DNA from 3 places in the Bradyrhizobium sp. LB13.1 genome. Region 1 is predicted to be linked to each of the others. Evidence: predicted binding sites of a transcription regulator. Region 1 holds the regulator's gene; each other region holds the start of a gene.
The links. Region 1 encodes LexA, which represses DNA repair genes until DNA is damaged. Its sites were predicted from a motif close to TGTTCNNNNTGTGTTCNG; they were not measured.
Positions count from the first base shown of each region.

Region 2: the regulator LexA is predicted to act here: its motif matches at 4,130-4,147, upstream of ACVWYI_RS14560 (putative DNA modification/repair radical SAM protein).
Region 3: the regulator LexA is predicted to act here: its motif matches at 4,108-4,125, upstream of ACVWYI_RS37250 (DNA recombination protein RmuC).

Region 1 is NZ_JBSRYQ010000001.1:4,686,537-4,694,014, forward strand. It holds gene ACVWYI_RS22310 (alpha-hydroxy acid oxidase) at 140-1,273, shown strand; gene ACVWYI_RS22315 (HAD family hydrolase) at 1,287-1,913, shown strand; gene ACVWYI_RS22320 (hypothetical protein) at 2,085-2,276, shown strand; gene ACVWYI_RS22325 (molybdopterin molybdotransferase MoeA) at 2,502-3,713, shown strand; gene lexA (transcriptional repressor LexA) at 3,890-4,591, shown strand; gene ACVWYI_RS22335 (hypothetical protein) at 4,981-5,415, shown strand; partial or broken gene ACVWYI_RS22340 (ComEC/Rec2 family competence protein) at 5,554-6,627, opposite strand; gene ACVWYI_RS22345 (hypothetical protein) at 6,731-6,922, opposite strand.
Region 2 is NZ_JBSRYQ010000001.1:3,083,410-3,090,887, forward strand. It holds partial or broken gene ACVWYI_RS14550 (inorganic phosphate transporter) at 1-1,275, opposite strand, end outside; gene ACVWYI_RS14555 (UdgX family uracil-DNA binding protein) at 1,372-2,814, opposite strand; gene ACVWYI_RS14560 (putative DNA modification/repair radical SAM protein) at 2,814-4,049, opposite strand; gene ACVWYI_RS14565 (ImuA family protein) at 4,444-5,109, shown strand; gene ACVWYI_RS14570 (Y-family DNA polymerase) at 5,006-6,658, shown strand; gene ACVWYI_RS14575 (error-prone DNA polymerase) at 6,655-7,478, shown strand, end outside.
Region 3 is NZ_JBSRYQ010000001.1:7,659,488-7,666,965, forward strand. It holds gene dapE (succinyl-diaminopimelate desuccinylase) at 236-1,402, shown strand; gene truA (tRNA pseudouridine(38-40) synthase TruA) at 1,463-2,200, opposite strand; partial or broken gene fmt (methionyl-tRNA formyltransferase) at 2,321-3,257, opposite strand; gene def (peptide deformylase) at 3,461-3,985, opposite strand; gene ACVWYI_RS37250 (DNA recombination protein RmuC) at 4,157-5,356, shown strand; gene ACVWYI_RS37255 (GIY-YIG nuclease family protein) at 5,435-5,737, shown strand; partial or broken gene ACVWYI_RS37260 (AmpG family muropeptide MFS transporter) at 5,824-7,186, shown strand; gene ACVWYI_RS37265 (hypothetical protein) at 7,296-7,478, opposite strand, start outside.

The DNA.
Region 1 (7,478 bases):
ACGTTCCGAAACCGTTTCGCGCAAGACGGGAATCGGTCCGCCGGCCCACGCCTCGCAGCTATGCGATTTTAGGATGGTTTTGGAGGGCCGGACACGATAGGCGATGACAATAAGAGTTCAAATTCTCGGGAGGACAACAATGAATGACGCGCCCCGCACCCGGCCGGAGAGGAACGTCGAACTCGGCGCCAGCGCCGAGCCGTTCCAGAACCTGCACGAATTCATCCGCAAGGCGCGTGCCAACCTGAACCAGAACGCCTGGGACTACATCGTCGGCGCCGCCGAGACCGAGACCACGATGCGTCGCAACCGCATGGCGCTGGACGAAATCGCCTTCCGCCCGCGCGTGCTGCGCGATGTCAGCAAGGTCGTCGGCTCGGTCGAGCAATTCGGCCGCAAGATGCGCCTGCCGGTGGTGCTCGCCCCCGTCGGCGCGCTCGAAATCTTCGATCCGGATGGCGCGGCGAGCGTGGCACGCGCCTGCGGCACTTTCGGTGCGGCGCACATGCTGAGTTCGGTGTCCGAGCCCGGCCTCGAGAAGACCGCCGAGGCGGCACCTGGCGCGCTGCGCCTCTACCAGCTCTATGTGCGCGGCGACGATGCCTTCGTCGCCGACGTTGTCAGCCGGGCCGAGAAGAACGCCTATGCCGCCTTCTGCCTGACCGTCGATACCGCCCATTACAGCCGTCGCGAGCGTGACATCGCCAAGCGGTACGTTCGCGAGAGCCGCCTGCGCGCCACCGGCGGCGATTTCCAGAAGGGCCTGGAGTGGCGGACGGTGAAGATGATCAAGGACAAGTTCAAGATCCCGCTGATCCTCAAGGGCATCGCGACGCCAGAGGACGCGCTGATCGCGATCGATCACGGCGTCGAGTGGATCTACGTTTCCAACCATGGCGGCCGTCAGCTCGATCACGGTCGCGGCGCCATGCACGTGCTGCCCGAGATCGTCGATGCAGTGAAGGGCCGCGCCAAAATCATGGTCGATGGCGGTGTCTGTCGCGGCACCGACATCGTCAAGGCGATCGCGGCGGGCGCCGACCTCGTCGGCATCGGCCGGCTGCAATGCTGGGCACTGGCGGCGGCCGGCGAAGCCGGCGTGGCGCGCATGCTGGAGCTGCTCGAGGACGAAGTGCTGCGTTGCCTCGGCTTGCTGGGTGCGACTTCGTTCGCCGAGGTCGACAAATCCTGCCTCCATGCAGCGACCGCAACCAACGCGCCGAGCGTGTTCAGCGCGTTTCCGCTGTTCGACCACGAGCCATATCGATACTGAGTGAAAGGACGCTATGACATCGCTCTCTCCCGGCAGCGCGGATGCGCTTCTGTTCGATCTCGGCCGCGTGGTGCTCGATATCGATTTCTCCAAGGCGATCGCCTGCTGGGCGGGACATGCTGGCTGCGAGCCCGATGCCATCGTCGCGCGCTACGTGCGGGACAGCGAAGCCTATCGGCTGCACGAGGTGGGCAAGCTCAGTGACGAGGACTATTTCGCCTCGTTGCGAGATTCGCTCGGAATCGGCATTTCGGACGCGCAGTTCCTGGAAGGCTGGAACGCGATCTTCACCGGCGAAATGCCTGATATCGCCGAGCTGTTGCCGCGGGCAGCGAAGCAGATGCCGCTCTACGTCTTCTCCAATACCAACCGGCCGCACGTGGACTATTTCTCGAAGGAATATGCCGACGTCCTCCGCCATTTCCGCGAGCTGTATTTGTCGTCCAGCATCGGCCTGCGCAAACCGAATGCGGAGGCCTTCGACCACGTCATTGCTGCGATCGGCGTGCCCGCCGAGCGTATCGTGTTCTTCGACGATCTTGCCGAGAACATCAAAGGCGCGCGGGCGCGCGGCATGACGGCGGTGCATGTGATCTCGCCGCGTGACGTCGGGATCGCCCTCAAGGCGCTGGGGATTTGACCGCCCGCCCCAGCACATTGCCAGGCAAGCCGACCTGCCGATCCGGAACAATTTCACCCCGGGGACGAGGAACCAAAACACTTTGTGCATTTTTAGACAGAGTTCCGGGAACGGAATGCCACCCTCCGGACTCTTGAGTCCGTTGGGACTTCTACGGACGGATGCATCATCGTGTTGGGCAAGACCTACCTCACCAAGCAGGCCTCTCTTCTTCTTGAATTCGCCAGGACAACCTCAGACTCGGCCCTTTCCGCCAAGCTCGTGAGCAAGGCCGCCGACCTGAAATCCCAGGCCGATCCGCTTCCCGACAAGGATCAGGGGCCGAAGGCGCCCGACGTAAGTCCCGAGCAGACAGCGACCTGATCGGTGCTGGCCGGGGCGGTCGTCATCTCGTCCCTGCCATGGTCACTCTCCTGCCGATCTGTCTCGTTCCTCGGATCATGCCGCGACGGGCTTGATCTTGCCTTCCAGAACAATGTGAAGCAGCGGGATGACTGTCCCCGCTCAGCTGTTTTTGCCTCTGCGCCCGCGCTCGGCTAGAAGACTTGCGGAACATTCGCCCGAACGTGCCGAGCAGGAGTTTTCGCCGTGGCCTTGATGCCGGTTTCTGACGCGCTTGCCGCGGTGCTGGCGGGTGCAGAGCCGCTGCCCGAAGAGATGGTTGCCATCGACGAAGCCTACCATCGCGTGCTCGCGCGCGACGCCGCGGCCCGGCGCACGCAGCCGCCACAGGCGATGTCGGCGATGGATGGCTACGCGGTGCGTGCGGCCGATGCCGCGACGATCGATTCGAAGCTCACCGTCATCGGCGAGGTCGCGGCAGGTCGGCCGTTCGCGGGAACAGTCGGCGCCGGCGAGGCCGTGCGGATCTTCACCGGCGGCGTCGTTCCCTACGGCGCCGACGCCGTCGTGATCCAGGAGGACACGGTCGCCGACGGCAAGCGCATCACGATCAAGGAAGCCGCGATCGCCGGACGGCACATCCGGCCCGCCGGTGTCGATTTCCGTGACGGCGACGTGCTCCTGCGCAAGGGAAGCCGTCTCACCGAGCGCGACCTCGCGCTTGCGGCCGGGATGAATCACCCGCACCTCTCCGTTTGCCGACGTCCGAAGGTCGCGATCCTCGCCACCGGCGACGAGCTGGTGATGCCGGGCACCACGCCCGGTCACGGCCAGATCGTCTATTCCAACGGCTACGCCCTGCACGCTCTCGCTCGCAGCGAGGGCGCCGAGACCATCGACCTCGGTATTGCCACCGACACGCTGGAGGCCACCACCGTCGGCATTCGACGCGCCCGCGAGAGCGGAGCCGACATCCTGATCACGACCGGCGGCGCATCGGTCGGCGACCACGATCTGGTCCAGCAGGCGCTGAGGGACGAAGGCATAACGATGGCGTTCTGGAAGATCGCGATGCGGCCGGGCAAGCCGATGATGCACGGGCGGCTCGGCGCGATGGAGGTGATCGGCCTGCCGGGCAATCCCGTGTCGTCCTACGTCTGCGCTTTCCTGTTCTTGGTGCCGCTGATTCGCGCTCTCTCGGGCCGTTCAGTGATTCACCATCGCCGCGAGCGCGCCGTGCTCGGCCGCGACGTCGGCGCCAACGACCAGCGGGAAGACTATCTGCGCGCGCATCTGGAGGAGCGCGACGACGGCACGCGCGTTGCCCTTCCCGTCAACCATCAGGACTCTTCGCTGCTTGCGAATCTCGCTGCGGCACAGGTACTTCTCGTGCGCGCACCGTTCGCGCCGAAAGCCGAAGCAGGCACACCTTGCGAGGTGTTGCGGCTCCCCGTGTGAGCGCCCCGACAACGCATGTTCCGCGAACTTCGCTCTGTTCACGGTAAATTAAGCAGTTGCGGAACACATATCGAACATATAGTGTCCGTTCATGATTTGTTTCGAGCGTGTAGCGGCTTATTGCTGAATTCAGCGTCTCGGAATCGAACGACATCAACCGGGAGACTTTGGTCGAGATGTTAACGCGCAAACAATACGAGCTTCTGCGGTTCATCAATGAACGTCTGAAGGAAAGCGGCGTGCCGCCCTCCTTCGACGAGATGAAGGATGCGCTCGACCTGCGCTCGAAGTCGGGCATCCATCGCCTGATCACGGCGCTCGAGGAGCGCGGCTTCATCCGACGCCTGCCCAACCGCGCCCGTGCGATCGAGGTCATCAAATTGCCCGAGCTCCAGGCCGCCGCCGGCAGCCGCCGCGGCTTCACGCCGAGCGTCATTGAGGGCAATCTCGGCAAGGTACGTGCGAGCTCCAGCCTGCCCGCGGACGATGGTGAACGTCCGGTCGCGGTGCCGGTGATGGGCCGGATTGCGGCCGGCACACCGATCGAGGCGTTGCAGACCCGCAGCCACACTATCAGCGTACCGCCTGACATGCTTGGCTCGGGCGAGCACTACGCGCTCGAAGTGCGCGGCGATTCCATGGTCGAGGCCGGCATCCTCGACGGCGACATGGCGCTGATCCAGCGCAACGAGAGCGCCGATACCGGCGACATCGTGGTGGCGCTGATCGACGACGAGGAAGCAACCCTCAAGCGCTTCCGCCGCCGCGGCGCATCGATCGCGCTCGAGCCCGCCAACGGCGCCTATGAGGTGCGCATCCTGCCGCCGAACCGGGTAAAAATTCAGGGCAAGCTGATCGGGCTGTACCGAAAGTACTGAGCCCGTACGGCAGTCACGCAATACCAATTGGAGTGGACGGATTGCCCGCTCCGGCTGGATAGTCATCCTGGTTCTGCACAGATTATCCGGCCGCTTCTCCGGCGGCCCATCCTCGACACGCCGCACCAAGCATCCCAGAGGCTTCGCGGCGTTCCGGTTTGAGGAGACGTCATGCGCAAGGGCATCTCCGGCCGCTGACGTGCGCGACCGAAATGCCCAGGAGCAGGCTTTGTTCCTCGCCGATTCGGGAAAGATAATGTGATCGCGGCGTGCGGAAACCAGCCGCAGATTTGCCCATAACCAAGCAGAGGCTTGTGTGTTTCCACTCTGATAGGGGCCTGCGCCTCGATAAGAGACGCCGGTTGCTATCCCAGCATGAGGAGCACCCGATGTGTGACTACAGCCTGCATGCCATCGCGTCGCGCCCCGCCGAAGTCGGCGAGACGGTCGTCACGACAACCTTCCGCGGCACCTCGACGCGTGGTTTTGCGTCCGCAGCCGATCCGACTGTGGCCGTCTGCCTGCTGCCGGGAACGGAGCTCGCCTTCGCCGACAACATCCGCTACGATAATCGCTGGATCTGGACACGCACGATCAATTCCCGTGTCGGCAAGTTCGGCAAGATCGATCCGCACATTCCCGACCGCCATCATGACGCGATCGAATTCCCCGACGGCAAATACGTGCTGGTGACCCAGCTTGTCGAAGGACAGCGCGCGACCGTGCTGCAACTGCCGGTGACGCTGCCGGCCGGCGAGCGCGAGCACAAGCCGCAGATCATGGCCGACAGGCAGCCGACCATCACGCGCCTGCCGATCGGCTGACACGGTCGCCCTCCGGCCACGGGATCGGAGGCCAGGATTGATTTGCAATCGCCGGCCGTGGCCGGCGAGGTGGTGTGGTTTGCGTCCAGCGAATCCGATCGGATGCACCAGCCCACTGCATCTCTCCGCACGATCCGATTAATCGTCGGCTTGCAAATCGATTTCCGCCGGCGTTGCGTCCTTGCTGCGTGGCGGGATCTTTTTCGGCGCAAGACTGCCGTCGAAATCACCTTCGCCTGCGCCGGCCGGCAACCAGGGACGGCTCGTGCCTCTTTCCCTCACCGCCTGAACTGCAAAGCCGTCACCACGCTGCGTCAGCGCCAGCGCGCTCTGGCTCGCGAGCCGCCGTCGATCGACCACCATCGCGGCGCAATCGGGCGGCGCGGGACGTGCCGTCACCACCAGCGCGGCGCGGTTGCAATCGTCCGCCAGCGCGTCGATGCGCAGTGCCAGCGCGACCAGCCGCCCATCGGCGAGCGGCGTCACGCAGCCGGATTCATCGCAAGACACGCCGGCCGCCAGCGAGGTGCTGGCGGCATCGCGCGGATCGGCGTCGGCAGCCAACCACTCCTTGAGCAAAAAGCTATCCTTGCTCGTCTTGATCAGGTGAAGATGTCCGTCCTTGCCCCGCACCGCGACGCTCTGGCCATCCCCGGCAATCAGGATGTCGGGCTGCCGCACCGACAGCCCCCAGAGAATCGCGACCAGCAGCACCAGTACGCCGGACCAGCGCAGCGGCGTGCGCAACAGGCCCAGCACGATGATCCCCAGGCTCGCCGCGATCAGCGGCGCGATGCCGAAAGCCGGGATGCGGCCGATCGCGCCCGGCAATGCCGCGACCCAGCGCGAGACCACGACCATCCAGTCGATGCCGATCCCCATCAGCCACCAGAACACGCTATCGAGCCCGAAGGGAGCCGCAAGCAGCCCGAGCAGCCCCGCCGGCATCACCAGCGCCGAGACCACCGGCATCGCACCGAGATTGGCGAGCACGCCGAACGGGGTGACGCGGTGGAAGTGGAAAGCGGCATAGGGCGTGGTCGCAAGTCCCGCGATCAGCGAAGCCATGAACAGCATCGCGATCTCGCGCCCGCCCCACATCGCAACGCGCGCTGTCGCCGAATGATCGGGCGATGCGAACAGGTTCGGCATGCCGATCTGCACCAGCGCCACCAGCCCGAGCGTCGCGGCGAACGACATCTGAAATGTGGGACGCGGATTCCTAATTCATTCGTAAAGTCAAACGTTTAACTTACTCTCTTGATCTTACTCCGGGATTTTTTCCGGGACTCCGCGAGCCGCTCAACGGCGCTGGCTAAGCTTTCGCCGCCCGTTTAACCAGCTCGGCGAAAAATGGCATAAAAACAAACCAAGCAACGACTTGTGACAATGCTCCACCAATCAACACTGCCAAAAGTGCTCTGATCCTACCGAACGAGTGGATAGCACTCACAAGCGGGACAATCTTTGCGACGATCCACACATACACGAAAAGCTGCATCACCATGGCGAAAGCTCCGAACACTGACGGAACCATCGCAGGGGAGCCCGAGAGAACTAGATTTCGAATCTCCGGATCAAGGTTCGGAACATAATCCGCGACCTGCAATCAACCCGGCGAAGTGGTAGCGCAATTGGCCCTTCCCTCTGAAGAGTGCTGCGCACCAAAACACCAATAAGGTGAAAACTAGGACACCGCAGATATCCGGGACGATGACCGAAAAAGCCGTGGCGGCGTCAAACATTGAGAGATTCCAGAACACCAAGCTGAGTGGAATTTCGACGATCCACCAGACCAATCATACGAATGCGAAGAACTTCGCAGCGGCTGGTATGGGGTCGCTCTGCGTCTCAACCTGATCCCGGTAATATTGGGCAGGACTATTGAGTACCCGAACAAACGTCTGTGCTTGTTCGCCCGCCCAACCAAACAGCTTTTGAAGAGTGGAGAAGTCAGGAATTGGGAGCTCTGCCATTTCAGCCTCCCTTACAATCCTAATGGCGTTTAAACATACCATATCGGTTGCATATGTGAAACAATTCGACGGAAGGTACGTGCCTGT
Region 2 (7,478 bases), 1.6 Mb from region 1:
GATGAACTTGGTCGCGCTGTCGAGGCCGCCCTTGTACGCGTTCAAGGTCGCGACCTCGTCCTTGTTGAGGTCGTTTTCCTTGTCCTTCATCAGGAAGCGGATCGCTTCCGAGGTCAGGTACATGTCGTTGCGGGTGTTGCCGACGACTTCCGCCGGCACCTTGTTCAGCGAGCCGTATTTCGCAACCTGGTCGCCGACATCCTTCACCAGCACTGACAGCGAAGGGTAGGTGCCTTCGCTGATGTGATGCGAGGTGACGTACTGCGTCACCGCAGGACGGGGGTCGCCGATAATCGCATGACCGGCGCCCTTGGCCGTAACCACCTTGGAGGCGGCATCCGAGACCTTCGCGAACTGGGCGACCTGCGACTCCGGCAATGCGCGGTTAAGCGCATAGGCGGTCGGCACGGTGCCGATCAGGATCAGCATGATCAGGCCCATGCCCTTCTGTCCGTCGTTCGAACCATGGGCGAAGCTGACGCCGGTGCAGGTCAGGATCAGCAGGCCGCGAATCCAGATCGGCGGGGCTTTGTTGCCCTCAGGGGCGGCATAGAGCGCCGGGTTCTTGATGATCATCTTGAGCAGTAGCAGCAGGCTTGCGGCGCAGACGAAGCCGACCAGCGGCGACAGCAGGAGCGCATAGCCGATCTCCGTGGCCTTGCCTCAGTCCACGCCCGAGGTGCCGTCGCGGCCGCGCATCAGCGCGTTCGCCACGCCGACGCCGATGATCGACCCGATCAGCGTGTGCGAGGAGGAGGCCGGCAGGCCGAAATACCAGGTGCCGAGGTTCCAGAGGATCGCGGCGATCAGCAGCGCGAACACCATCGCGAAACCGGCGCTCGAGCCGACCTGCAGGATCAGCTCCACCGGCAGCAGCGAGACGATGCCGAACGCGACAGCTCCGGTCGACGTCAGCACGCCGAGGAAGTTGAACAGGCCGGACCACATCACTGCGAATTCCGCCGGCAGCGAGTGGGTGTAGATCACGGTCGCAACCGCGTTGGCGGTGTCGTGGAAACCGTTGACGAATTCGAAGCCGAGCGCGATCAGGAGCGCAACGATAAGCAGGATATAGGGCAGGTAGCTCGTGACCCTGGTACCGGTCGCATCGACATCGGAATAGATGCTGTAGGCCACATAGAGCAGGCCCGCGGCCAAGATGCCGAAGAACAGGATCATCGTCAGCGGATTGAAGCCCTTGTCGAGATTTGGCCGCGAGGCCGGCTGGATCGGCGCGGGAGGGGCTACCGCGTGGTCGAATGCAACATCGGTCATGTCTGGACGCCCCTTAGCTCTGTAAGGGCTATTGTCCCCGATGGATTTGAAGGCTGGATGACAAGCGGCGCATGAAACGCGTTTTCCCGCCTGTATTTAGGCGGCGCGCGCCGCTTTCTTCTGCAGACTAGCGGCGATTTTTAGATCTTCGACAAAGCGCTGATATTCAAGCACCTTGGCTTCCGGATCGGGCAGCCGGAGCAAATAGGACGGGTGCACCGTCACCAGGGCCTTGTGACCGTCGGGAAGGTCGATCAGCCGGCCGCGGGTCTTGCCGATCGGGGTGATCTTGCCGAACACGCTCTGCGCGGCAGTCGCGCCCATCGCGACGATGAGATCGGGCTGGATTACGGAGACTTCCCGCTCATACCATTGCCGGCAGGCCTTTATCTCCGGCGTATTCGGCTTCTGATGCAGGCGGATTTTGCCGCGCGGCACGAATTTGAAGTGTTTCACCGCGTTGGTGACATAGACCTTCTTGCGGTCGACGCCGGCTTCCGCCAGTGCCCGGTCCAGCATCTGGCCGGCCGGACCAACGAAGGGATGGCCGGCGAGATCTTCCTTATCGCCGGGTTGCTCGCCGACCAGCATGATATTGGCGGACTTCGGGCCTTCGCCGAATACGGTCTGCGTCGCGTCCTTGTAGAGCGGGCAGGCGCGGCAATGCGCAGCCTCCTCGCGGAGCGCTTCGAGATCGTCGGTGGCGGACTTACGTTTCATCGGAGCCTCCGGTCGCTTATGAGGCTTGTGTGGATCGGTTGCGGCATTGGCGATCATGGCGCCGGTCATGCGTTCGGCGTCCTCGATCAGAGGCTTAATGATCGACGCCTCGGGCAGGTTCCTCCAGTATTTCTTCGGCATCTCGGCCTGCATCGCCTTCACCTTGAGGCGGGCCGGATTGAAGATGCTGGCGTAGTAACGCCGCCAGGTTTCCTCCAGCCGATCTTCGCCCGGCGCCTCGCTCTTGCTGACGCCAGAGGTGAACGAGAGCGCGTGGCCGTCCCAATGTGCGCAGAGATCCGGCGTCAGGATCGACCATGGCATGTCGGCAAAACGTTTGGCGAAGAACGGCGCGGCGAGCTCGACGATATGATGCTCCGGCTCGAACCAGGCGACGTAGTGTGCTTCGCGTTCCCGGCCGATCTCACGAAAGCGCACGAAGGCGTGCATCTTGTGCCCGTCGCGATAGACCGCCTTTGCCATGGCCGTGACTTGCGCGACATCTGCATCGGTCGCGACCTCGATGAGGTCGTGATTGCCCTTCAGCCGAAACAGCAGGCGATAGAGGATCGAAAAACGCTCGCCATCGCGATGGAGGATCGCGGCCTTGGCGAGTTCTACGAATTTTGCCGGCACGTTGAAGGTGCCATTGCCGCCCTCCGGCAGCGGAGACGGCGGGGGCGGCGCGAACAGCTCCGCTTCGCCGCCCTGCACGGCCCAGGTGATATCGGCCGGCTTCACCTGATGAAGCACGAGCGCACGCGCGGCTTTGCGCCAGCCGTCGAAATCGGTTTCGGTGTCGAGGGTGATGTACTGCATCAGAAGCCAAATCCCAGTTGCGTTGCCTTCGGCTTGAACCGTTCGATCAGCCGTGCCTCGTCGAGGCGATGCGGCGTGGGCCGGTGATCGCTGAGGACGATGAACGGCAGCGCCTTGTTACGGGGCACATGCAGCCGTGCGAGATCGGAGACGCGGATGGTGGTCGTGCGCCGCGTCGCGATGATGCGCTCGACCGTCTTGGTGCCGAAGCCCGGCACGCGCAACAATTCCTCGCGGCTGGCGCGGTTGACGTCGAGCGGGAAGCGGTCGCGGTGGCGCAGCGCCCAGGCGAGTTTTGGATCGATGTCAAGCGGCAGCATCGCGCTGTCGTCGACGATCTCGCCGACATCGAAGCCGTAGAACCGCATCAGCCAGTCGGCCTGGTAGAGTCGGTGCTCGCGCAGCAAGGGCGGCGCGCGCAGAGGCAGCGCGCGGCTGGCGTCGGGGATCGGGCTGAACGCGGAATAGTAGATGCGCCTCAGCCTGTATGAGCCGTAGAGATTGGCGCTGGTGTGGAGAATGGTGTGGTCGGAGGCCGCGTCGGCGCCGACGATCATCTGCGTGCTTTGGCCTGCCGGCGCGAAGCGCTGCGGTCTGGCTTTCGTTTTCGCGCTACGGTTTTCCTCGGCCTCGTCCAGCTTCAGCCGCAGCCGGCCCATGGTGCGGCGGATCGCGCGCACGTCTTTCTCGGGCGCGAATTGCTGCAGGCTCGCCTCTTCCGGCATCTCGATGTTGATGGAAAGACGATCGGCATATTTGCCGGCCTCGGAGATCAATGCATCGTCGGCCTCCGGGATTGTCTTGAGATGGATGTAGCCGCGGAAGTGATGCTGCTCGCGCAGTTTTCGCGCGACGCTCACCACGTGCTCCATGGTGTAGTCGGGGCTGCGGATGATGCCGGAGGAGAGAAACAGCCCCTCGATGTAATTGCGCCGGTAGAAGTCGAGCGTCAGCTTGACCACCTCGTCGACGGTGAAGCGGGCGCGCGGCACGTTGGAGGAGGCGCGGTTGACGCAATAGAGGCAATCGTAATTGCAAGCGTTGGTCAGCAGCACCTTGAGCAGCGAGATGCAGCGGCCGTCCGGGGCATAGGAATGGCAGATGCCCATGCCGGGCGCGGTCGAGCCCATGCCCTTGCCGTCGCTGGAATCCCGCCTTTCGGTGCCGCTGGAGGCGCAGGACGCGTCGTACTTGGCGGCGTCTGCCAGAATCTCCAGTTTGCGTTGCACGTCCATGTGTGAATCCCTTTGATTCTGCTCATGAATCCCGAAGAGTCCCAATTCGATTGACTCCTGGGGCGCCGTTAGCTTTATATTAGAACATACCATGAACAATTGAGCCAGCCGTTGGTTCTCTTTTGAGAGCACCGGCAATCATCCCTGAAGGAGCGGCGAGCATGCAGAGCGCGATCAGCAAAAGTGGTCGCCGGTTTTGCGTCCGATCGCGCTCTTCTTTTTAAGAGGGCGCATGATCTTGTCGCCAAACCGCTCACACTTTGGCGGATCATGCGCCACCGCACGAACAAGCGCGCTTGCGACCTTGCGCGGCCAGATCGAGCGCATCGAGACGGCGGAGGTCGTGCATCAGCGCGATCGCGTCGCGCTTGGTCACGGCGCGGCCGACGGCGCGTTGAAGGGCGGGCTCGCGCGCGCGGCGATCCACGAGGTGTTTTGCGAAGGGCGTCAGGGCGCGGCCGCGACGGGCTTTGTCACGGGACTTGCGGGGCGCGTGACGGCGCGCAAACCGCTGCTATGGGTGCGGCAGGATTTTTCAGACATTGAAACCGGCGCGCTGTCGATGAGCGGGCTCGCCGAGATCGGTCTCGATCCGCGCCGCATGGTGATGGTGCGCGCCGCCGATGTGGAGAGCGCGCTGCGCACCTCGGCCGATGCGCTCGCCTGCGATGCGCTGGGTGCGGTCGTGCTCGAGCTCTGGGGCGAAACCAGGCAGTTCGATCTCGTGGCGAGCCGCAAGCTGACGCTGGCCGCGCAATCTTCAGGCGTGACTGGCCTGTTGCTGCGGATGGCCGCGCAACCTTTGCCATCGACCGCGGAGACACGATGGATGCTGCGCGCGGCGCATTCGCCGCCGGGGTCGGTGTGGAGTGCCTGGGGCGCGCCGCGCTTCGATGCCGAGCTCCTGCGCAATCGTCATGGCCCGTGCGGCCGGTGGATCATGGAATGGAAATGTGATGAGTGCCAGTTCTCTGAACCGCCGGCGTATCCTCAGCCTGTGGCTGCCGCGCCTGCCCATCGACCGGATCCAGCGGTTCTTTGGCAACGCCGGACTGCATAAAAGCAAAGCGTTTTCAAGCGAAGTGGGGACCGGTTCGCGTGAAGAAAACGCGTCAAACCAAAAAGACGAGCCCAGCATCGTCGTTGCCAAGGACAACAGCGCGCTGGTGATCCATGCGCTGGACGAGGCCGCCGAGCGTCTCGGTCTGTATATCGGCCAGCCCCTGGCCAATGCCCGGGCGATGTGTCCGGATTTAAAGGTGTTCGACGCCGATGTCGTGACCGATGCGAAGACGCTCAGCGACATCGCCGACTGGTGCGATCGTTTCACGCCGCTGGTGGCGCTCGATCCGCCGCACGGGCTGTTTCTGGACATCACCGGCTGTGCGCATCTGTTCGGCGGTGAGACTGCGTTGTTGCAGACCCTCGTCCGTGCCCTCGATCGCCAGGGCTTTGCCGTCAGCGCGGCGATCGCCGGCACCTCGGTTTGCGCACGCACGCTGACGCGCCAGGTCACGGGCACCATCGTCGCCGATGGCAGGGAGGCGGCGGCGATCAGCCGGTTTCCGGTGTCCGCGCTTGGTGCGGGCGAGGCCATCACCACGGGCTTGCGTCGCGCCGGCCTGAAGACGATCGGCGATGTCGCCTCCCGCGAGCCACATGAAATCACGGCGCGGTTCGGCGCGCGGTTCTCCACGCTGCTCGCGCATGCGCTGGGGCAGGGCGATGCGCCGATCAGCCCGCGAAAGCCGCCGCCCGATTACATCGTGGAAAAACGCTTTGCCGAGCCGATCGCCACCGACACCATGATCGCGATGACGCTGTCGCGGCTCGCCGACACGCTGATTGCGGCGATGGAGAAGCAAGGCAAGGGCGCGCGCCGGCTCGATGCCGCCTTCTTCCGTACCGACGGCGCGGTGCGCGCGATCATGGTCGAGACCGGGCGTCCCGTGACGCGAAGCGCCGTCGTCGACCGGTTGTTCCGCGAGCGCCTCGACGCGCTCGCCGATCCGCTGGATCCCGGCTTCGGCTTTGACATGGTGCGGCTGTCGGCGAGCCGCACCGAGATCGTGGTGCAGGAGCAGCGCGATCTCGACGCCCATGTCCACGACAATGACGAGCTCGCCGCGCTGATCGACCGCATCGCCGCGCGCATCGGCGGAAAGCGCGTCGTCGTGCACCTGCCGCAGGACACCCATATCCCCGAATGTGCGGTGCTGGCCGCACCGGCGCAGCATCATCTCGCCGTGGCCATGCAGGCCGAATGGCCCGCGCGCACCGAGAGTGAGCCGCCGCTGCGTCCCTTGCGGCTGTTCGACAAGCCCGAGCCGGTCGTGGTTCCGTTCGCGACCGTGCCCGACGGCCCGCCGCATCAATTCACCTGGCGCCGCGCGCAGCATGCGGTGGTGCGGGTGGAAGGGCCTGAGCGCATCGCCATGGAATGGTGGCGGCAGGACGGCAAGCAACTGACGCGGGACTATTTCCGTATCGAGGATGCCGAGGGCCTGCGCTTCTGGATCTTTCGCGACGGTCTTTACGAGGGGGAGTGCTTCGACGACGACGGCAAGCCCGTTCCTCCCGGTTGGTATGTGCACGGTCTCTTCGCATGAATACGCCCGCTTATGCCGAGATCGGCATCACCACGAATTTCTCCTTCCTGCGCGGCGGCTCGGATCCGCGCGCCTATGTGCATCAGGCCAGTATCCTCGGCATTCCCGTGATCGGCATCGCCGATCACAACACGCTGGCCGGTGTAGTGCGCGCCTACAAGGAGCTCGACAATGACAAGGTACTGCACAAGCCAAAGCTGCTGATCGGCACGCGCATCGTCTTTATCGACGGTACGCCCGATATTCTGGTCTATCCGCGCGACCGCGCCGCCTATGGCCGGCTGTGCCAGCTTCTCACCAGGGGCAAGCGCGGCGACGACATCACGCGGATCGAGAAGGGCGAGTGCCATCTCACCTTCGCCGATCTGCTTGCGTTTTCCGAAGGTCAGCTGCTGATCCTGACGCTGCCGCATCGCTTCGATGTGGCGCAAGCGCAGGACATTCTCGCCAAGCTGAAGGCGAGCCGCGCCGAGGGCGTGTGGCTGGCGGCGAGCCTGATCTATCGCGGCGACGACCGGCGCCGCCTCGCGCAGCTCGATGATCTCGCCGCAAAAGCAAAAGTGCCGCTGCTTGCGACCAACGAGGTGCTCTATCACGATGCCGGCCGCCGTCCTCTCCAGGACGTGCTGACCTGCATCCGGGAAAAAACCACGATCGAGGCGATCGGCCGGAGGCTGGAAGCCAATGCAGAGCGGTTTCTGAAGACACCCAGGGAGATGGCGCGGCTGTTCCGCGATTTCCCTGAGGCTATCGCGGAGACCATGCGCTTTGCGGACAAGATCACCTTCTCGCTCGACCAGCTCAAATACCAGTATCCGGA
Region 3 (7,478 bases), 3.0 Mb from region 1:
GCCCTCGAAGGGCGACGGCCCGGCTGCTGGCTGCATCGAACCCACCTTCCCTCCATCGGCACCAATATCCGGGCGACCTCTCCCGCCCGGAGCCTTTGGCACGGACTGGACCTGGTATCTCTTGCGCTTCGACGACCGCCTCTGCTCTTGCAAAGGACTGGGACCAGCAGGGCGAGATCGAATTTGTCCCGCGCAGCGCTAGCCCGCCCGGCGGCATGCATGTTAAGCGGGGCGCATGACCGATGCTCTCTCGATTGCCCGCGATCTCATCCGCTGCCCCTCGGTAACTCCGGCCGATGCCGGTGCCCTGGGCGTGCTCGAAAAAGCTCTCACCGCAGCCGGCTTCACGTGCCACCGCGTCACCTTCAGCGAGCCCGGCACGGCCGACGTCGACAATCTCTATGCGCGGATCGGCACTGACGCGCCGCACATCACCTTCGCCGGCCACACCGACGTGGTGCCGCCGGGCGACGAGAGCGCCTGGAGCGTCGGCGCATTCTCCGGCGAGGTGAAGGACGGCTTTCTGCACGGCCGCGGCGCGGTCGACATGAAGGGCGGCATCGCCTGCTCGGTGGCAGCCGTGCTGGAGCATCTCGCCGCGAACGACGATAAGCCGCGCGCAGACGGAAAGGGCTCGATCTCGTTCCTGATCACCGGCGACGAGGAAGACGTCTCCATCAACGGCACCATCAAGCTGTTGAAGTGGGCGGCCGAGCGCGGCGAGAAATTCGATCATTGCGTGCTTGGCGAGCCCTCCAATGTCGAGACGCTCGGCGACACCATCAAGGTCGGCCGCCGCGGCTCGCAATCCGGCACGCTTTACGTCGACGGCATGCAGGGCCATGTCGCCTATCCGCACCGAGCGGCGAATCCGGTGCCGGACATTTCGCGATTGATCGTCGCGATCTCCGACGAGCCGCTCGACCATGGCAGCGCGCAGTTCCAGGCCTCCAACCTCGAATTCACCTCGGTGGACGTCGGCAACACCGCCAGCAACGTCATCCCCGGCCAGGCTCGCGCAAAATTCAACATCCGCTACAACGACAACCATAGCCAGGCGAGCCTGCGCGAGCTGGTCGAGACGCGGCTGACAAAAGCCTGCGGCAACCGCATTCGCGCCCGCATCGTCTGGGATCCCTCGAACTCGAACGTGTTCGTAACCAAGCCCGGCCCGTTCACCGAACTCGCGGTGTCCGCGATCGAGGACGTGACGGGCCGCAAGCCGGAGCTGTCGACCTCGGGCGGCACCTCGGATGCGCGCTTCATCTCCAGCTACTGCCCGGTGATCGAGTTCGGCCTGGTCGGCCAGACCATGCACCAGGTCGACGAGCGCGTGCCGGTCAGGGATCTGGAGAAGCTCACGCAGGTGTATCGCGGGATTTTGGCAAGGTATTTTGGGTAGGCTCTGCTGCCAGCTACTCACTCCGCCGTCATGCCTGGGGAGACAGCAAACGCCCTCCTCTCAGTAATCCACCTTCATCAGATACAGCCCGTCCGGCGGGGCGACGATGCCGCAGGCGGCGCGGTTGCGCGCGGCGAGTGCTGCGGAGAGATCGTCGGCGGTCCAGCGTCCCTCGCCGACCCACATCAGCGACCCCACCATCGAGCGCACCTGGCTGTGCAGGAATGAGCGCGCCGAGGTGATCACCGTCAGTTCGCGGCCGTCGCGCTCTACGTCAAGCTGGTCGAGCGTCTTCTCCGGCGATTTGGCCTGGCACTCGGTGTCGCGAAACGTCGTGAAATCGTGCTTGCCGAGCAGGCGCTGCGCCGCCGCGTGCATCGCATCGGCATCGAGCCGGCGCGGCACGCGCCAGGCGTGGCCGACATCAAGCGCGAGATTGGCGCGGGTGTTGACGATGCGGTAGCGGTAGTGACGCTTCACGGCCGAGAAGCGCGCCTCGAAGGTATCAGGCACGATCTCCGCCTCGAGCACCGCAACCGGATGCGGGCGCAGATGCGCATTCAAGCCGTCGCGAAAACGGCCCTGCGGAAACTGCTTGTCGATATCGACATGCGCGACCTGGCCTCGCGCATGCACGCCGGCATCGGTGCGCCCGGCGCCGTGCACGCGCGCATCCGCGCCGGTCATCGCCTTGACGGCAGCCTCCAGCGCGCCCTGCACCGACGGCAGCGTCTCCTGCACCTGCCAGCCGAAGAACGGCGCGCCGTCATATTCGATGGTGAGCTTGTAGCGTGGCATCTTGTCCAGTTTCGCTGTCATCGTCCGGCTCGACCGGGCGATCCAGTACTCCGCAGCCTATCCGTTCGACCGAGAAGCCTCGGCGTACTGGATACCCCGCCTTCGCGGGGTATGACAGCGTCAGGTGAATTTGGCGCCGGTCTTCAGCGGCACGCCGCGCAGGAAGTCCGCGGCCTGCATGCGCGCCTTGCCTTCGCGCTGGAGCTCGATAAGGCGGACTGCGCCATCGCCGCAGGCAATGGTGAGGTGATCGTCGAGCACCTCGCCCGGCCTACCCGAACCCTTCGCCAATTCACAGCGCAGGATTTTCACGCGCGCGTTCTCGCTCACCCCGGTGAGCTCGGCCCAGGCGCCGGGGAACGGCGACAGGCCGTGGATGTGGCGCAGCACCTCGCGCGCCGGCCTGGTCCAGTCGATCCGCGCTTCGGCCTTGTCGATCTTGGCGGCATAGGTGACGCCGTCCTCGCTCTGCTGCTTGAGCTGAAGCCCCGCCGCGGGCGAGCGCGGCCATGGCGCGCACCATCAGATCGGCGCCGAGCCGGGACAGGCGGTCGTGCAGATCGACCGCAGTCATGGTGTCAGTGATTGCAAGGCGCTCGGCCATGGCAACGTCGCCGGTATCGAGTCCGACATCCATCTTCATCACCATCACGCCGCTCTCGGCATCGCCGGCCATGATCGCCCGGTTGATGGGAGCAGCACCGCGCCAGCGTGGCAACAGCGAAGCATGCAGATTGTAGCAGCCGAGCTTTGGCGCATCGAGGATCGCCTGCGGCAGGATCATGCCATAGGCGACGACGACGGCCGCATCGGCGTCGAAGGCACGAAATTCTGCCAGCGCCCCCTCGGTTTTCAACGTCTTCGGCGTCAGCACGGGAACGCCGAGTTTCCGTGCGGCCTCTTCCACCGGGGTCGGCTGCAATTGCAGGCCGCGCCGGCCGCCGGGCTTCGGCGCGCGCGTATACACGGCCGCGATGTCGTGGCCATGCGCGACGAGCTCGAGCAGCGTCGGCACGGAGAAATCGGGCGTGCCCATGAAGATCAGGCGGAGGGGCATGACAAGCACTCGGTACGTTCCCTCCCCCCTTGTGGGGGAGGGCTAGGGAGAGGGGTGCCACACGACGCGCTCTCTCGGTTTGAGCTTTCGCGGCACGCATTTGATTCGGATCATGGACAGACTTCCGCCTGGGCTACCCCTCTCCCCCGCCCTCCCCCACAAGGGGGGAGGGAGTGCAGGGGAGTACGAGGCAGCACTAAACCTCACTCCGCGCGCTTGGCGGCCTTCTCGAACTTCTTGATCACGCGGTCGCGCTTGAGTTTTGACAGGTAATCGACGAACAGCACACCATTGAGATGGTCGATCTCGTGCTGGATGCAGGTGGCGTAGATGCCTGCGGCGTCCTCCTCGTGCACCTTGCCGTCGAGATCGGTGAAGCGCACCCGCACTTTCGCGGGACGTTCGACCTCCTCGTAATATTCGGGGATCGACAGGCAGCCTTCCTCGTAGACCGACAGCTCCTCGGAGGAGGCGATGATTTCCGGATTGATGAAGACCCGCGGCTCGAGCTTGGTTTCGCCGTCCTGGTCGGGCTTGGCAAGGTCCATGGTAATCAGCCGCAACGGCTGCGCGATCTGGATCGCCGCAAGCCCGATGCCGGGCGCGTCGTACATGGTCTCGAACATGTCGTCGGCAAGCTTGCGGATCTCCGGCGTGACCTTCTCGATCGGCTTGGAGACCAGACGCAGCTGCTTGTCGGGCAGGATGATGATTTCTCTGAGGGCCATGGCCGCGATTTAAGCCGCGCGCCCGATGCGGTCAATCCGGCCCGGAACCCCGTTAACCTTCCGCTAACCATAAAACTTCAGGTTTCGTTAACCGTAAAAATTAACGGGGCATTTACCATAAATGTTCGCTATTCGTTCGTGCCGCGAAGCGAATCGGTTAGAAGCAGGGGCATGAACGAGATCATTTTCATGCTCGGCGACTGGCCGGTGCGCACCGTGGACGCGCTGATCGGCTTCGGCGCGCTCGTCCTCATCCTGATGGTGGCGATCGCCGTCGTGATCGCGCGCTCCGGTCGGCGCGGCGCGGAACTTGCGATCGCCAACGCCATCCGCGCCGACGAGCTCGAGGAGCGCCTGAGCCAAGTGCTGCACGCCCAGGGCGAGGCTTCGGGCCGGGTCGATGCCATGACCCAGACGCTCGCCGGCCGCCAGGCCGACATGGCGCGCGCGGTCAACGAACGGCTGGATTCGGTGACCCACCGCGTCGGCCAATCGATGGAAAACACCACGCGCAACACCATGGATAGCCTGCGCGCCCTGCACGAGCGGCTCGGCATCATCGACAGCGCGCACAAGAACCTCACCGACCTCACCACGCAGGTGACATCCTTGCGCGACGTGCTCGCCAACAAGCAGTCGCGCGGCGCCTTCGGTCAGGCGCGGATGGAGGCGATCGTCCAGGACGGTCTGCCGAAGGGGGCCTACGAGTTCCAGTTCACGCTCTCGACCGGCAAGCGGCCCGACTGCGTCGTGTTCCTGCCCGACCAGCGTCCGCTCTGCATCGACGCGAAATTCCCGCTGGAAGCGATGACTGCGCTGCACGATGCCCGCACCGACGAGGAACGGCGCGTCGCCACGCAGCGGCTGCGCGGCGACGTGATGAAGCACGTCAGCGACATCGCCGAAAAATATCTCGTCGCCGGCGAGACCCAGGAAATGGCGTTGATGTTCGTGCCATCGGAATCGGTCTATGCCGAGATCCATGACGGCTTCGACGATGTGATCCAGAAGGCCTATCGCGCCCGTGTCGTGCTGGTATCGCCCTCGCTGCTGATGCTGGCGATCCAGGTGATGCAGCAGATCATGAAGGACGCGCGCATGCGCGATGCCGCCGACCAGATCCGCACCGAAGTGATCAAGCTCGGCGACGACCTCGGCCGCCTCAGGGATCGCGTGGTGAAATTGCAGAAGCACTTTGCCGACGCGAACGAGGACGTGCGGCAGGTGCTGATCTCCGCCGACAAGATCGAGAAGCGCGCGGGCCGGATCGAGGAGCTCGATTTCAGCAAGACCGACGCACCCGAAGGCCCGCATCTGGTGACGACCGGCGCGCCGGAGCTGTTCCCAAGAAAGCTCCAGGCGGGGGAGTGACCTGTTCGGGACTGCCGCCACAATCTCGGCTGTCGTCGTCCGGCTTGACCGGGCGACCCAGTATTCCAGAGACGCCAAATGGGAACACGCAGCTACTACGTCTACATACTCGCTAGCAAGATCGGCGGCACCCTCTATATCGGCGTGACCAATGATCTCATCCGCCGGGTAGCGGAACACAAATCAAAGCTGATTGAGAGCTTCACAGAGCAGTACGACGTCATCAGGCTCGTCTACTTCGAGCAGTTCGATGATCCCGAGAACGCGATCAGGCGCGAGAAGCGACTCAAGAAATGGAAGCGAGCATGGAAGATCGCGCTGATCGAGAAAGACAATCCGGACTGGAATGATCTTTATCCGGAGATAGCAGGTCCCCCATAACCCCTGCCTCTGGAATACTGGATCGCCCGGTCAAGCCGGGCGACGACACCTCGCTTGTGGCCGCCAGAATCTGCTAACACCCTCCCATGACCGCACCCGACGCGACCTCTTCCGCCACCGCTGACGCGCCCTCCTCCTGGCGTGACAGCCTTGCCGTTTACCTGCAACCGCGGGTGCTGATCGTGCTGTTCCTCGGCTTCTCGTCCGGGCTGCCGCTGGCGCTGTCGGGCTCGACGCTGCTGGTGTGGATGCGGGAATCTGGCGTCGATCTCAAAACCATCGGGCTGTTTGCGCTGGTCGGCACGCCCTACACGCTGAAATTCCTGTGGGCGCCGCTGGTGGACGCGCTGCACGTGCCGCTGTTCACGCGCGCGTTCGGGCGGCGGCGCGGCTGGCTGCTGTTCTCGCAATCGCTGCTGATCGTCGCGATCCTGCTGCTGGCGCTCACCGAACCCCGCGCGTTCGCCGTTCTTCGTCGCGCTCGGCGCATTGCTGGTGGCGACGACCTCGTCGACGCAGGACATCGTGGTCGACGCCTTCCGCGTCGAGAGCCTGCCGGAGAGCGAGCAGGCCGCCGGCATGGCGTCCTATGTCGCGGCCTATCGCATCGGCATGCTGGTCTCGACGGCCGGTGCGCTGTTCATCGTTTCGGGTTTCGAGAGCACCGGCATCACCCGCACATCGGCCTGGATGTGGGGCTATGTAGTGATGGCGGGAATGGTGCTGATCGGGACGATCACCGCACTGGTCGCGACCGAGCCCGAGCAGTCGGTGCGGGCGGAAGCCGCGACGCAAACGGAGACCGCGTTCGCACGCGTGCTGCGCGCGGCGATCGGCGCCTTCTCGGAATTCCTGACGCGGAAGGACGCGCTCGCCGCGCTCGCCTTCGTCGTGCTGTTCAAGTTCACCGACGCCTTCTCCGGAACGATGACCGCGCCGTTCGTGATCGACCTCGGCTTCTCCCGCAACGACTATGCGGCAATCGTCAAGGGCGTCGGCCTCGCGGCGACGCTGATCGGCGGCTTTGCCGGCGGCTTCGTCGCGCGGCGCTATTCGCTTGCGACCAGCCTCTGGATCGGCGGCGTGGTGCAGGCGCTCGCGAACCTTTCCTTCTCCTGGCTGGCCTTGGTCGGCACCAGCCAATGGGCGCTCGCCTTCGCCATCACAGCTGAGAATTTCACCAGCGCCATCGGCACGGTGATCTTCGTCGCCTATCTTTCGGCACTCTGCCAAAACCCGCTGCACACAGCGACGCAATATGCGCTGCTCACCGCGCTTGCCGCGGTGGGGCGGACCTATCTCTCATCAGGCGCCGGCTTCGTGGCGGATACGACCGGCTGGCCGCTGTTCTTCGTGATCTGCATGCTGGTGGCGATCCCGAGCCTAGTGCTGCTGGTCTGGCTGCAGAAGCGCGGGCACTTTGACGCGCTGGGCCCGATAAGGGTTTAGTCTCGAACGCAATCGTCATTGCGAGCGAAGCGAAGCAATCCAGACTGCCGCCGCGAAGACAGTCTGGATTGCTTCGTCGCAAGAGCTCCTCGCAATGACGACGGAGGCCCTACTGCTTCTTGATCAAACTCCACTTCGTGATCACGGCTTCGCTCATCTGGCCGGGATCGCTGGCGCAGGCGATTTCGTCGACCTTGACCGAGATCTCCTTGCCGGCGAACGTCTTCAGCTGTGCGGCCTGCGCGTCGCCGCTGGGAACGAGCTGGAAGGTTTCGGGCCCGGTCTCGAGATT